DNA from 2 places in the Ramlibacter sp. AN1015 genome. Region 2 is predicted to be linked to the other one. Evidence: predicted binding sites of a transcription regulator. Region 2 holds the regulator's gene; the other holds the start of a gene.
What was found. The regulator NrdR, encoded in region 2, represses ribonucleotide reductase genes. The targets are predictions, from matches to a motif close to CACNANATNTNGTG.
Positions count from the first base shown of each region.

Region 1: WG922_RS02170 (ribonucleoside-diphosphate reductase subunit alpha) is a predicted target of NrdR. The motif match lies at 3,830-3,843, and genes of this name have one in related genera.

Region 1 covers NZ_JBBJUM010000001.1:436,975-444,231, forward strand. The annotation lists gene WG922_RS02155 (sensor histidine kinase) at 1-1,634, shown strand, start outside; gene WG922_RS02160 (sigma-54-dependent transcriptional regulator) at 1,634-3,085, shown strand; gene ampD (1,6-anhydro-N-acetylmuramyl-L-alanine amidase AmpD) at 3,069-3,668, shown strand; gene WG922_RS02170 (ribonucleoside-diphosphate reductase subunit alpha) at 3,980-6,844, shown strand; gene WG922_RS02175 (ribonucleotide-diphosphate reductase subunit beta) at 6,983-7,257, shown strand, end outside.
Region 2 covers NZ_JBBJUM010000009.1:149,630-156,886, reverse strand. The annotation lists gene WG922_RS15525 (DUF349 domain-containing protein) at 1-1,751, opposite strand, end outside; gene WG922_RS15520 (lytic transglycosylase domain-containing protein) at 2,446-3,258, shown strand; gene glyA (serine hydroxymethyltransferase) at 3,458-4,702, shown strand; gene nrdR (transcriptional regulator NrdR) at 4,709-5,155, shown strand; gene WG922_RS15505 (GspH/FimT family protein) at 5,255-5,830, shown strand; gene pilV (type IV pilus modification protein PilV) at 5,827-6,303, shown strand; gene WG922_RS15495 (prepilin-type N-terminal cleavage/methylation domain-containing protein) at 6,306-7,257, shown strand, end outside.

The DNA.
Region 1 (7,257 bases), on a different contig from region 2:
TGCGGCTCTGGCGCGGCTTTGCCAACGCACGCGTGGTGGTCGCCTCGGTGCTGCTGCTGGTCCTTGCGGCGCTGTTCTCGGTGGTGCAACCGGCGCCCGCAAACGACCTGCTGCTCGGCATCTGCCTTCTCTACCTCATCGCGACCGTTTGCGTGCGCCTGGTCGAGCGCCCGCCGCGTCGTGAATTGGGGCCTCTGTGGCTGGCCACCATCGGCATCGATCTGGTGGCCATCTCGGTGCTTCAGTACATGCAGGCCGGCGGCATGACCTTCATGCCCCTGTTCGCGGTGCCGGTGCTCATGGCGTCGGTGCTGGGGGCGGCATCGCTCGCGTTCGGCACGGCCGCGGCCGTGGCCCTGCTCCTGCTGGCCGAAGCCTGGCTGCGCGCGGCCGAGCTGCCGGCCGAAGCCGCGCAGCGCTTCTTCCAGGCGGGCCTGACCGGCCTGGGCTACTTCGCGCTGGCGGCGCTGGCCTACCAGCTGTCGGGGCGCCTGGCCCGCGAGGAAGAAAAGTCGCGCGAAAGCGAAGAGGCCGCGCGCCTGCAGGCCCAGGTGAACGAGCTGGTCATCGAATCCTTGGCCGACGGCATCCTGGTAGTGGATGCGCGTGGCCGCATCCGCGCGGCCAACCCGACCGCCTGCGCAGTGCTGGGCGTCACGGTCGGGAACGCGCCTGGCATGGCGCTGTCGCAGGAGGCGGGCTGGCTGCCGCTGCTCGAGCTGACGCAGCGCACGGTCGATTACCAGGCCATGCAACTGAGCGAGATCGCACTCCACCGCGAAGGGGAGCCGCCGCGCCGGGTGCTGGTGCGCACGCGGCTGGCCGGCACCGAGGCCGACGGCCGCGGCGGCCTGTGCGTGGTGTTCCTGGAAGACCTGCGCGAGCTCGAAGCGCGCCTGCGCACCGAGAAGCTGGCCGCGATGGGCCGCATGTCGGCGGCGGTGGCCCACGAGATCCGCAACCCGCTGGCGGCGATCACGCAGGCCAACGCCCTGCTCGACGAAGAGCTGAGCGACGCCGGCCAGCGCCAGCTCAGCGCGCTGGTGCGCCAGAACGCGCAGCGGCTGGCGCAGATCGTCGATGAAGTGCTCGACGTCGCACGGGTGCGCCAGCACGCGCCCTCCCACGCGGAGCCGGTGGCGCTGGACGCGGCGATCGCCGTCGCCTGCGACGAGTGGGCCGCCGCTTCGGGTGCCTCCGGACGCATGTTCCGGCGCCTGCGCACCAACGCGCACCAGGTGGTGTTCGAGCCGGCGCACCTGCGCCGCGTGCTGGTGAACCTGCTGGACAACGCGGCGCGGCATGCCGGCCCGGCGCCCGATGCGATCCAGGTCGCCACCGGCCTGCTGGGCGGCCAGGCCAGCCTGCGCGTCTGGAGCGACGGCGCGCCGCTCGATCCGTCGGTGCAACGTCATCTCTTCGAGCCGTTCTTCTCGTCGCAGAGCCGCTCCAGCGGCCTGGGGCTGTACATCTGCCGCGAGCTGTGCGAGCGCCATGGCGCGCAGATCGGCTACCGCCGCTGCCGCGCGCCGCTGGACGCGTCGCGCGAAGGCAACGAATTCTTCGTGCACTTCCGCACCGCTCCCGGGCGTGCGGCCGGGGTGCCCACGGCCGCTGCCAGAATCCAGGGCTGATGACCGCCCCAGCCGTTGCCGCACAGGTCCTTGTCGTGGATGACGAGCCCGACCTGCGCACCCTGTACGAGCTCACGCTGCTGCGTGAAGGCTATCGGGTGGAGGCGGCGGCCGACCTCGCCGGCGCGCGCGAGCTGCTGGCAGCGCAGCGCTTCGATGTCGTCATCTCCGACATGCGCCTGCCCGATGGCCTGGGCCTCGACCTGCTGCACAGCCTCACCGCGCAGCAACGCCCCGAACGCTGCGTGGTCATGACCGCGTACGGCTCGGCCGAGAACGCTGTGGAGGCGCTCAAGGCCGGGGCCTTCGACTACCTCACCAAGCCGGTCGATCTGAAGCAGTTCCGCAACGTCGTGGCGTCGGCCATCCACGATGCCGCGGGCCGCAGCCGGCCCAACGCGGCGCCGCGGCCCCAAGCGGCGGTCGAAGGCGAGCCCGCGGCCACTGGCATGGCCGCGCTGCGGCGCCTGGTGGGCCGCTCGCGCGCCATGCAGCAGGTCAAGGACCGGGTGGCGAAGGTCGCGCGCAGCATGGCGCCGGTGCTGGTGCGCGGCGAATCGGGCACCGGCAAGGAGCTCGTGGCCCGCGCCATCCACGATTGCAGCCACCGCGCGGACCGCCCCTTCGTCGCGGTGAACTGCGGCGCCATTCCAGAGAACCTGCTGGAGGCCGAATTCTTCGGCGCGCGCAAAGGCTCCTATACCGGCGCCACGCACGACCGCGACGGCTACTTCCAGGCGGCCGAAGGCGGAACGCTCTTTCTCGACGAGATCGGCGACCTGCCGCTGCCGATGCAATCGAAGCTGCTGCGCGCCATCCAGGAGCGGCGCGTACGCCCCATCGGTTCCACCCAGGAAGACGCCGTCGATGTGCGCGTGGTGAGCGCGACCCACAAGGACCTGGTGGCCGAAGTTCAGGCCGGGCGCTTCCGCCAGGACCTGTTCTACCGGCTCAACGTGATCGAGATCTCCATCCCGCCTCTGCGAGAGCGGCGGGACGACCTGCCCGAACTGTGCGAGGCCCTGCTCGTGCGCATCGCCCACGAGACCGGCATGCCGGTGCCGCAGCTCTCGCCGGAGGTGCTGGCGCAGTTGCAGGCCCATCCGCTGCCGGGCAACGTGCGCGAACTCGAAAACCTCCTGCACCGTGCCGTGGCGCTGTACGAGGGCGGCGCGCTGCAGGTCGATGACTCGCCCACGGCCGATGCGCCCGGTGCGCCGGCGCATGAGATGGCCGGCGCGTCGGGCACGGGCGAGCTCATCCCGTCCGACCTGCAGGCGTGGCTCGACGCCCGCGAGCGCGACATCCTCGTGCGCACGCTGCGCGAGTGCGGCTTCAACCGCACGGCGGCGGCCCAGCGCCTGGGCATCAGCCTGCGCCAGATCCGCTACCGCATCGCCCGCCTGGCGATTTCCTGCCCCGGTGATGAAGTCCATGACGAACGCGCCTGAGCAGAGGCCGCCCGCCGCGGCCGACGGGCTGTGGGACGGCGGCTGGTACCGCTTCGCACGCAGGCTCGATTCGCCCAACTTCGGCCCCCGTCCGCCCGATGCGCGCATCGACCTGGTGGTGCTGCACTCCATCAGCCTGCCCCCGGGCGAGTACGGAGGCGACCAGGTCCAGCAGCTGTTCTGCAACACGCTCGACTGGGATGCTCACCCGTATTTCCAGTCGATCCGCGGCACGCAGGTGTCGGCGCATTTCTATGTGCGGCGCGGCGGCGAGCTCTGGCAGTTCGTCGATTGCGATGCGCGCGCCTGGCACGCCGGCGTCTCGCGATGGCGCGGGCGCGAGCGCTGCAACGACGACTCCATCGGCATCGAACTCGAAGGCCTCGAGGGCGAGCACTTCGAGGACGCCCAGTACGAGGCGCTCGCGGCCATCCTCGCGGCCATCGGTCAGCGCTATGCAATCGGGCACATCGCCGGCCACGAGCACATCGCGCCCGGGCGCAAGCGCGATCCGGGGCCGGGCTTCGACTGGCGGCGCCTGCGCAACGCGTCGGGCTGGCCGGACGCGCAGTTCGCGGCCTGAGGCGCACCGCGCGCGGCTGCCTTCGCGCACCTCCACAGCCTCGCCCGCACGGGTGCGCAAACAGCCACGGACCTGCCTCGCACAGCATCCGCAAGCATGCAAGCCGAAAATTTTCCAGTCTTGCAAAAACACCACCTGTGGTGTCTTGCCACAGCTATTGACGCTAGATATAGTGGCTCGGACGCCTTTTCTCCCATAAGAAAAAACAGCCGGCCCCTCCTGCGGAGCCGCGTTCCCCGAAGTCACATACAAGAGGAAACATGCAGACTGCCCTGAGCACCCCCACCGCTGCCGCCTACGCCGGCGCCACCATGTCGAGCACGGGCCACGGCGCCCTCGCCGGCGCGAGCGGCCAGCCCCTGTCGCACTACCAGATCATTCGCCGCAATGGCGCTGTCGTGCCCTTCGAGCCGGACAAGATTGCCATCGCCATGATGAAGGCCTTCCTGGCGGTGCACGGCACCCAGGGCGCGGCCTCGGCCAGCGTACGCGAGACGGTAGACGGGCTGACCCAGGCGGTGGTGCGGGCCCTGATGCGCTCGCGCCCCGGCGGCGGCACCTTCCACATCGAAGACGTCCAGGACCAGGTCGAACTCGGCCTGATGCGCGGCGGCCATCACGAGATCGCCCGCGCCTATGTGCTGTACCGCGAGCGCCGCGCCCAGGAGCGCGCCAAGCAGGCCGAAGCGCCGGCGGCGCCGCAGGCCGTCCTGCACGTGATCGAAGGCGGCGAGCGCGTCGCCCTGGACCTCGGGCACCTCACCGGCTTGATCCACAGCGCCTGCGCCAACCTCGGCGCCGATGTCCGCCCCGAGCCCATCGTGGCCGAAACGCTGCGCAATCTGTATGACGGTGTGCCGATGGACGAGGTCTACAAGGCCTCCATCCTGGCCGCGCGCACGCTGATCGAGAAGGACCCCGACTACACCTACGCGACGGCCCGCCTGCTGCTGCACACCATCTTCAAGGAGGTGCTGGGGCGCGACCTGCCGCCCGCGGAAATGGCCGGCTCGTACGCCGACTATTTCCCCGGCTTCATCAAGAAGGGCGTCGACAACGAGCTGCTCAACCCCGAACTGCTGCAGTACGACCTCAAGCGCCTGGGGGCCGCGCTGAAGGCCGAGCGCGACCTCAACTTCGACTACCTGGGGCTGCAGACGCTGTACGACCGCTATTTCCTGCACGTGCGCAAGAGCCGCATCGAGCTGCCGCAGGCGTTCTTCATGCGAGTCGCCATGGGCCTGGCGCTCAACGAGATCGACCGCGAAGCGCGTGCCATCGAGTTCTACGAGGTGCTCTCCAGTTTCGACTTCATGTCGAGCACCCCGACGCTCTTCAACAGCGGCACGCTGCGCTCGCAGCTCTCCTCGTGCTATCTCACCACCGTGCCGGACGACCTGGACGGAATCTACGAGTCCATCAAGGAAAACGCACTGCTGTCCAAGTTCGCCGGCGGCCTCGGCAACGACTGGACCCGCGTGCGCGCGCTGGGCAGCCATATCAAGGGCACCAACGGCGAGTCGCAGGGCGTCGTGCCCTTCCTCAAGGTGGTCAACGACACCGCCGTGGCCGTGAACCAGGGCGGCAAGCGCAAGGGCGCCGTCTGCACCTACCTGGAAACCTGGCACCTGGACATCGAGGAGTTCCTGGAGCTGCGCAAGAACACCGGCGACGACCGCCGCCGCACGCACGACATGAACACGGCCAACTGGATTCCCGACCTGTTCATGCGCCGCGTCGTGGAAAAGGGCGAGTGGACGCTGTTCTCGCCCTCCAGCGTGCCCGAGCTGCACGACCTGTTCGGCGCCGACTTCGAAAAAGCCTACGTCGCCTACGAAGACAAGGCCCGCCGCGGCGAGATCAAGCCGAGCAAGACCGTGCAGGCCGCCGACCTGTGGCGCAAGATGCTCACGATGCTGTTCGAGACCGGGCACCCCTGGATCACCTTCAAGGACGCCTGCAACGTGCGCTCGCCGCAGCAGCACGCCGGCGTCGTGCACTCGTCCAACCTGTGCACCGAGATCACGCTCAACACCAGCGACACCGAAACGGCCGTCTGCAACCTGGGCTCGATCAACCTGCGCCAGCACCTGAAGGACGGCGGCATCGACCACGACAAGCTCAAGCGCACCATCACGGTGGCCATGCGCATGCTCGACAACGTGATCGACATCAACTACTACGCGGTGAAGAAGGCACGCGACTCCAACCTGCGCCACCGCCCGGTGGGCCTGGGCGTCATGGCCTTCCAGGACGCGCTGTACGAGCTGCGCATTCCCTACGCTTCGCAGGAAGCGGTGGAGTTCGCCGACCGCTCGATGGAAGCGGTGTGCTACCACGCCTACTGGGCCTCCACCGAACTGGCCCGCGAGCGCGGCCGCTACTCGAGCTACAAGGGCTCGCTCTGGGACAAGGGAATCCTGCCGCCGGACACGCTCGACCTGCTGGCCAAGGCCCGCGGCGGCTATGTCGAGGTGGATCGCTCCAGCACGCTCGACTGGGATGCGCTGCGCCGCAAGATCGCGCAGGACGGCATGCGCAACTCCAACTGCGTGGCCATCGCCCCCACCGCCACCATCTCCAACATCATCGGTGTCGATGCGTCCATCGAGCCCTGCTTCGGCAACCTGTCGGTCAAGTCGAACCTGTCGGGCGAGTTCACCGTCATCAACCACTACCTGGTGCACGACCTCAAGCGACTGGGCCTGTGGGACGACGTGATGGTCATGGACCTCAAGCACTTCGACGGCTCGCTGCGCCCGATCGACCGTGTGCCGCAGGAAGTGAAGGCGCTGTACGCGACCGCCTTCGAGGTGGAACCGCAGTGGCTGGTGGAGGCCGCGGCACGCCGGCAGAAGTGGATCGACCAGGCGCAGTCGCTCAACATCTACATGGCGGGCGTCTCGGGCAAGAAGCTCGACGACACCTACAAGCTGGCCTGGACGCGCGGCCTGAAGACCACCTATTACCTGCGCACCATCAGTGCCACGCACACCGAGAAATCTACCGTGACCTCGGGTCGTCTCAACGCGGTGTCGTCGGGCGCAGCGCCTTCTGCGGTCATGAGCCCGCTCGAAGCGGCGGCCGCCGCAGCGCAGGCCCAGATGAACGCGGCGCCCGCGACCGACATCAAGTTCTGCGCGATCGACGACCCGGGCTGCGAAGCGTGCCAGTGAGCACGTGATGCGTGCGTCGATCTGTCGGAGTTCTCCGACATTGCATCGACGCAATTGAGCAACACAATCGAGCGGTGATGTGAACGTGCACTTTGCATTCCACATTGCTGCTCTCATAATGAGAGCATTGGAAAACCTATGTTGACCTGGGACGACGACGTCACGCCCACATCGCCAGCTAGCCGCCCCGGCAGCCTGACCGGCAGCCAGGAGCCCGCATCTTCCCTCGCGAATCTGCAGCTCGCTCCCGCAGTCGCTTCCCGCGCGGCACACGCTGCGCTCCCCGCCTCCTCGCGTTCCTCCACGGTGCCCCCGGTCCAGGTAGCTGCCGCCACGTCCGCCCAGGCACCCAGCACGCGCCGCGTGAGTGCCGCCGACAAGCGCATCATCAACGGCCAGACCGACGTCAACCA
Region 2 (7,257 bases):
TTGGGTGCGCCGCCCTGGTCCAGCTGCTTCCACTGTTCACGCAGGCTGCGCAGTTGCTCCTGCATCTTGCGTCCGCCGAAGCGCGGGCGGCGCTGGAGCGGTACGGAGGCGGATGCCGCGGGTGCAGGTGCGGTCGCCGAAACACCGTCCGGCGCGGATGGTCTCTCAGCGGCCGCGTCAATCGCGCTGCCATCGGCGGCGCTGGTGCCGCTCGCAGCATCGACGCTGTCCGCCTTGCGGGCCCAGCCTGTGCTGTTTTCGCCGTCGGTGTCGCCTGCGGGGCCCGCTGCGCTTGCCGGCTTGGTCGCGTCGGAGGTGCTTTCGGTGTCGGTGTCGGACGTGCTTGCGGCGCTCGAAACGTCCGCGGTGTTCGCGGTGCCGGCCTCTGCGGACACAGCGGCGACCTCAGCGTCGGTGCCGCCCGCAGGGGCAGTCCCATCGAATTCGGCGGCGGGTGCCGAGCCATGGGCGGACGGGGTGCCATCGGCGGCATTCGGGGACGCCGTGGCATCCGCCTGGGCCGAAGCGGCAAAGCTGCCGGCCTCGGATGCGTCGATGGTTTCGGCGCCGCTGCCGGCCTCGGCGGCCCTGTTGGCCCGGGCGCCCTTGGCGGGCCGGCCCCCTCTGACTACGCCGGCCGCGGAACGCGCCGCCGGCGGGTTGGCCGGTACCAGCTCGAACAGGTTCTCGGCCTTTGCGACGAGTTCGTGCCGCAGCTGGTCGGTGCGCCAGCGCTGCCAGCCCTCCAGCTCGCCGGCGGCGGCGAGCGCCGCATGCGCCTGGCTTTCCAGCTTGTCGTCCACCAGCTTGCCGTGCTCCTTGAGCGCGTTGCGCAACGCCGCCGCCGCGCCGGCACTGGCCTTGCCGTGCCCCTGTCCGACCTCCTGCTCCAGGCGTGCGAGCGCTGCCGCCACGGCTTCGTTCGCCTGCGCGCGCACCTGGGGATCGACTTTTGCCTTGGCGGCCTTCGCCGGCGGCGCCTCGGGCGGCACGCCCCGGAGCGCACGAATCTCGTCGGCCCACACCGGCACCGGCGGCAACGCAGCCAATGGATCGGCATGCGCCGCTGCCACTTGCGCCAGCGCACTGCGGAACGCATCCCACACCGCCTGAAGCTGGCTGCGCGACGCGTCGAGCAGTGGGGGGAACCGGGCATCGACGCTGGACCAGCCGGCGTCCTGCACCAGCGCGTCTGCCTGCACCTGCCACTCGGGCACGTCGGCGCGCAAGGCCTCTGCGGCGGCTTCGGCATCGCGCCAGGGCTTGGTGGACAGCACCTCGATGCGCTGCGCCAACAGCACGGCCGCCTCACGCTGCACCTGCACGCGGTGCTGCAGATCTTCGATCGCGCGGATCCGTTCGGTGAGTTGCGCCTTGAGCGCGGCAAGAGGTTCGCGGCTGAGCGGTGCGCCAGCCTTGGCCGCGTCGCGCTGCCAGGCCATCGCGTCCGCGATGTTCAGCTTGCCCTGCGACAGCAGGGCCTCGGCCTTGGCCGCCCACTCGGCCGCGATGGCCTCCTGGCCGCGGCTGCGCTTGATTTCGTCCAGCCGTTCGCGCAGCAAGCGGGCAGCGCCCTTGTCCCGCCCACTGAGTTCGCGGAACACCTCCTGCATCAGCTCGGCCGAGGGATCGGACGCCAGCCATTCGCGGACCCGCGCGGCCCGCTCGCCCGAGGTGGACGCGGAGAAAGCCCCGCCGGTGAGCGCGTCCAGCGCCTGGGTGTCGTGGGTTTTGAGGGTGGCTTGGTTCACTGGCTTGTCATCTCCGCGCTGCGCGGCTGTGTGGAAAGGCAAACCGCTATTCTCACCGCGAATCACGGAGGGTCCATGCCGGCGGTCGGGACGCGCTCCGAAAGAGAAAGCCCGGTTGCCGCCGGAGGCCACAACCGGGCTGGGCGGCTGGCACGAAGCCGCGGCCGCCGACGCGCAAGCGGGCGCATCACGTCCCGCCCCGCCTCGGGAAGCAAAGATTGCTCCCATCGGTCCAGCCACGCAGCCGAAGCGGCGTAGCCGAAAGCGCCCGAACCGATCGGGCGCGGCCAGATTACGCCCGGAGCCGGACCCGTCCAATTCAATGTTCCCAATCGCTCACGGCATCCCTATTGGACATGCTCACTGCACGGAGACTTCGTCCTACAAAACGCGGCACCGGCCCGCCCCTAAATTGCCAAAGATGTCACCGTGCCCCGTTCAGGGACCATGCATATTTCACATAAAAACTGTTGCGCTTATTCTTGACCGTGTATTTTGGCCGGGCCTAGAATCCGCCCGCCCCCCAACGCGGGGGCAACCTCTCACCGCTGCCGAACCCGGCAAAGTCCGAAGCGCCGAGTAGAAGGGCCCTGCTTCAGGCCCGGCCTCGTGACCGCGTGCCAATCAAGACGAGGGAGTCGATCTGCCGGCCTTGGCGCCGTCGATGCCGGCTCTCCGCGAGAAAGGAAGTGCTATGACAGCGCCAGGAAGATTTCTCGAGGGCCTGCGGGTCTTCGGGTCCGATGTGGCCCAGGGATTCTTCGACATCACCCACAACGGCTTCGCCCTGGTCGGCGTCGCGGTAGTCGTCTCCGCTCTTACGCTGGGAGTGCGGCCGGATCTGCGCGAAGCAGGTGAGTCGCACCTCATGGGCTGGCTGCGCGACCGGCAGGCCGACGCCATGGGCTTGGTTCCGGATCTCGCCGGCATCGTCCGCGCCACGGCCGCGGACCCGGGTGAACTGCCCAAGCAACAGGCTGCCGTCGCCTTCTGGCTCAGCCGCAAGTATCGGGTCGCGCCCGAGCCGCTGAGCGCTCTGGTGTCCGAAGCCTACGAACTCGGCGCGCGCACCAAGCTCGACCCTACCCTCATCCTTGCTGTGATGGCCATCGAATCCGGGTTCAACCCGTTCGCGCAGAGTGCGGTCGGGGCCCAGGGCCTGATGCAGGTCATGACCAAGGTGCACGGCGAGAAATACGAACTGTTCGGCGGAAAGCTCGCTGCCTTCGACCCGGTATCCAACCTCAGGGTGGGCGCGCGCATCCTGCAGGAGTGCATCGCGCGGGCCGGCTCGGTGGAAGCCGGCCTCAAGTACTACGTGGGCGCGGCCAACCTGCCCGACGACGGCGGCTATGCCGAGAAGGTGCTGGCCGAGCATGACCGGCTGCGGCAGGTCGCCGCCGGCCGCAGCGTGTCTCCGTTCACCACGCCCCCGCTGCGCACGCAGGCGCCGCCGCGCGACCAGCCCTCGGCCGCCGTCGATGCGCGGCTCGCCGCACTCTTCTGAGCCTGCGCCCCTCGGCTACACTTCGCCCGGTACGCGACTGGCGATAGGCGCGTCGCCCGCCGGCGCGTGCCTCGGCCGGGCGATCGGTGCCGACGTGGGTCACCACGGGGGAGCGTACCGCCGCGGCCGCGGCGCACCGCCGTTCGCCTGGGCAGCCCTCGTTCACGAACAGGGACCACCATCCGTCAGGACTGCCGCCATGTACCACCGCAACATCCTCATCGAGCAAACCGACCCCGAACTCTTTGCCGCGATCCAGGCCGAGAACCGCCGCCAGGAAGAACACATCGAGCTGATCGCCAGCGAGAACTACGCCTCGCCCGCCGTCATGGCGGCCCAGGGCACGCAGCTGACGAACAAGTACGCGGAAGGCTACCCCGGCAAGCGCTACTACGGCGGTTGCGAAAACGTCGATGTCGCAGAGCAGCTCGCGCTGTCCCGGGTGAAGGAGCTGTTCGGCTCCGCCGCCGCCAATGTGCAGCCCCACTCGGGCGCACAGGCCAATGAAGCGGTGTTCCTGGCCTTCCTCAAGCCGGGCGACACCATCATGGGCATGAGCCTCGCGGAGGGCGGGCACCTCACCCACGGCATGGCCCTGAACATGAGCGGCAAGTGGTTCAACGTCGTCTCCTACGGCCTGGACGACAGGGAGGAGATCGACTACGACGCGATGGAGCGCAAGGCCCGCGAGAGCCGGCCCAAGCTGATCATCGCCGGCGCGTCGGCGTATGCGCTGCGCATCGATTTCGAGCGATTTGCCAAGGTGGCACGTGAGGTGGGCGCCATCTTCATGGTCGATATGGCTCACTACGCCGGCCTGATCGCCGCGGGCGTCTACCCCAACCCCGTTCCGCATGCGGACGTGGTGACGTCCACCACGCACAAGAGCCTGCGCGGCCCGCGCGGGGGCATCATCCTGATGAAGCCCGAGCATGAGAAGGCCATCAACAGCGCCATCTTCCCGGGCCTGCAGGGCGGTCCGCTCATGCACGTCATCGCCGCCAAGGCCGTGGCCTTCAAGGAAGCCCTGGCGCCCGAGTTCAAGCAGTACCAGCACCAGGTCGTGCGCAATGCGCAGGTGCTGGCCGAGACGCTGGTGCAGCGCGGCTTGCGCATCGTGAGCGGCCGCACCGAGAGCCACCTGATGCTGGTGGACCTGCGTGCCAAGGGCATCACCGGCAAGGAAGCCGAGGCGGTGCTGGGGGCGGCGCACATGACCATCAACAAGAACGCCATTCCGAACGATCCCGAAAAGCCGATGGTGACCAGCGGCGTGCGCATCGGCACGCCGGCCATGACCACCCGCGGCTTCAAGGAGGAAGAGGCACGGCTCACGGCCAACCTGATCGCCGACGTGCTGGACAAGCCGCGCGACGAGGCCAACATCCAGGCGGTGCGCGAGAAGGTCAACGCCCTCACCCGCCGCTTCCCCGTCTACGGCTGATCGGCCATGAAATGCCCCTTCTGCGGCAACGCCGAAACCCAGGTGGTGGAGACGCGTGTCGCCGAAGACGGCGAATTCATCCGCCGGCGCAGGCAGTGCGCGCACTGCGAGAAGCGCTTCACCACCTACGAGCGACCCGACGTGAGCTTCCCGGTCATCGTCAAGAAGGATGGGCGCAGGGTCGAATTCGACCGCACCCGTTTGCTGGGTTCGATGAAACTCGCGTTGCGTAAGCGTCCGGTCAGCACCGAACAAGTCGATCGGGCGGTCGAGCGGATCGAGGAAAAGCTGCTCAACATGGGGGTGCGCGAGCTGCCTTCGTCCAGCATCGGCGAGTTGGTGATGCGCGAGCTCAAGGCGCTGGACAAGGTGGCCTACGTGCGCTTTGCCAGCGTCTACCGCAGCTTCGAGGACGTCAAGGATTTCACCGCCCTGATCCGCAGCGAGACCTGAGATTCGGCGCGCGAAACACTGGTAGTTCTTACGTCCATAACATAAAAGAAACGTTTCCTTTAGGACTACAAATCCGGCATAGTCCTGCGCATGCAGCGCATGTCTACGCCCGGTTTGCAGGGCCCCGCCGAAGCCGCGGGGATTACCCTGCTGGAACTGCTGCTGGCCGTCGCGCTGCTCGCTCTGCTGGCCACACTGGGCATCCCCAGCTTCCAGCGCCAGCTCGCCTCGAGCCGTCTGTCGGCGGCGGCCAACGACCTCGGCTCTGCACTCGCGCTTGCCCGCAGCCAGGCCATCCAGAAGGGCGTGCGCTTCACGGTGTGCCGCAGCCTGGACCAGTCCGAGTGCGACACCGGCGCACGCGACTGGTCCACTGGCTGGATCGTCTTCCAGGACGACAACGGAAACCGCACCCGTGAGGCGTCCGAGGCCATCACCCTGGTGGCCCACGCGCTGCCCGCTGACATCACCGCACGTGGGAACGCGCCGGTCGCATCCAACGTGTCGTTCCGGCCAAGCGGCGAAGCGCTGCAGGCGGGCACCTTGCGGGTGTGCAGCAGCGCCGCGGCCCTGGGCGACAGCCACCGCACGTCCGACCTGATCCTCACGAACAGCGGACGCGTGGTCACGGTGCGCTCGTCTCCGGTCCTCTCGACCTGCCCGAATCCGACATGACAACTCCGACCCCGCACCGCCGACGCTTGCGCCCGCCGGGCCAGCGCGGCATGTCCCTGCTCGAAGTGATGGTTGCGCTTCTGGTGCTGGCCTTCGGGGTGCTCGGCCTCGTGGCCTTGCAGACGCGCACGCTCAAGGCGAACGTGAGCGCCCTGCAGCGCAGCCAGGCCTCGATGCTGAGCCACTACATCCTCGACGTGATGCGGGTGGACCGGGAGCAGGCGCGGTTCGGCGCCTACAACACCGGTGACGACGTCCGGTGCGCCGCCGGCACAGCGACCGGCACTCCGACGCTCGCGGAATCCACCCTGCGCGACTGGATCAACGACGTGAAAGGCAGCATCGGCGACCGCCCCAGCACCTGCGTCTGGGTGCGCTGCACCGAATACCACTGCAGCGTCCAGATCCGCTGGGACGACAGCGCCTCCGGCGGCTTGTCCGAGCAGCAGCTGACCATCGCCTCGCGCATCTGAGCATGAAGCACGCCCGCTTTTCCCGTTCATGCCAGCGCGGCGTCGGCCTCGTCGAGCTCATGGTCGCCTTGCTGGTAGGCCTGCTGCTGCTTACCGGCGTGCTGGGCGCCTACCTTTCTCAGCGGCTCGCCTACCGCACCCACGAGAGCCTCGCCCGCTTGCAGGAGAACGGACGCTTTGCCTTCGAGCTCATGATGCGCGAGGTGCGCGACGCCGGCCAATTGCCCTGCGGCGCCGCGCTGACTGCGAACGTCCTGCGCAAGGCGCCGCCGGCGGTCACTTACTGGTGGGCCGATACCGACGCCGGCATGGTGCGCGGTTTCGACGGCGTGAGCGGCGCCGGCGTCGCCAGCAATTCCGTCGTCGCAGTGGGCACCGCGACGAGCGAGCGCATTGCCTCCACGGACGCACTACTCCTGCTGCGCCCCACCGGTGCCGATCAGGGGGTGGCCCGCATCGCCGCGCACGACCCCGCAACAGGCACGCTCAGTGCCGCAGCGGACAACGGTGTCGAGTCCGACGACATCGCCCTGCTGTGCGACCCGCACAGCAGCGCACTGTTTCAGATATCGACCTCGACCTCCTCGGGCAAAGCACTCAGCTACCGGGGCGCCCCCTCCCTCAATTGCACGACCGACCTGGGCGCGGTGGTCGCGCCGTGCACGGACACCCACCCCAAGACCTTCGAAGCGGGCGCGATCGTCGCCCGCTGGGAGCCCGCGTTCTGGTACATCGGCGCCAATGGCCGGGGCAGCCGTTCGCTGTACCGCGCAACCATTCACAAGAGCGGCGCCACGCCCGGCTCGCGCACCATCCAGACCGCCAAGCACGAGATGGTCCCCGACATCGACGACCTGCAGATCGATTACCTGCGCCGCCTGCCGGGTGGCGACCTTGCGAGCACCTGGGAGAGTGCCGCCGCCATCACCAGCTGGAACGATCCCGACAGGCCCG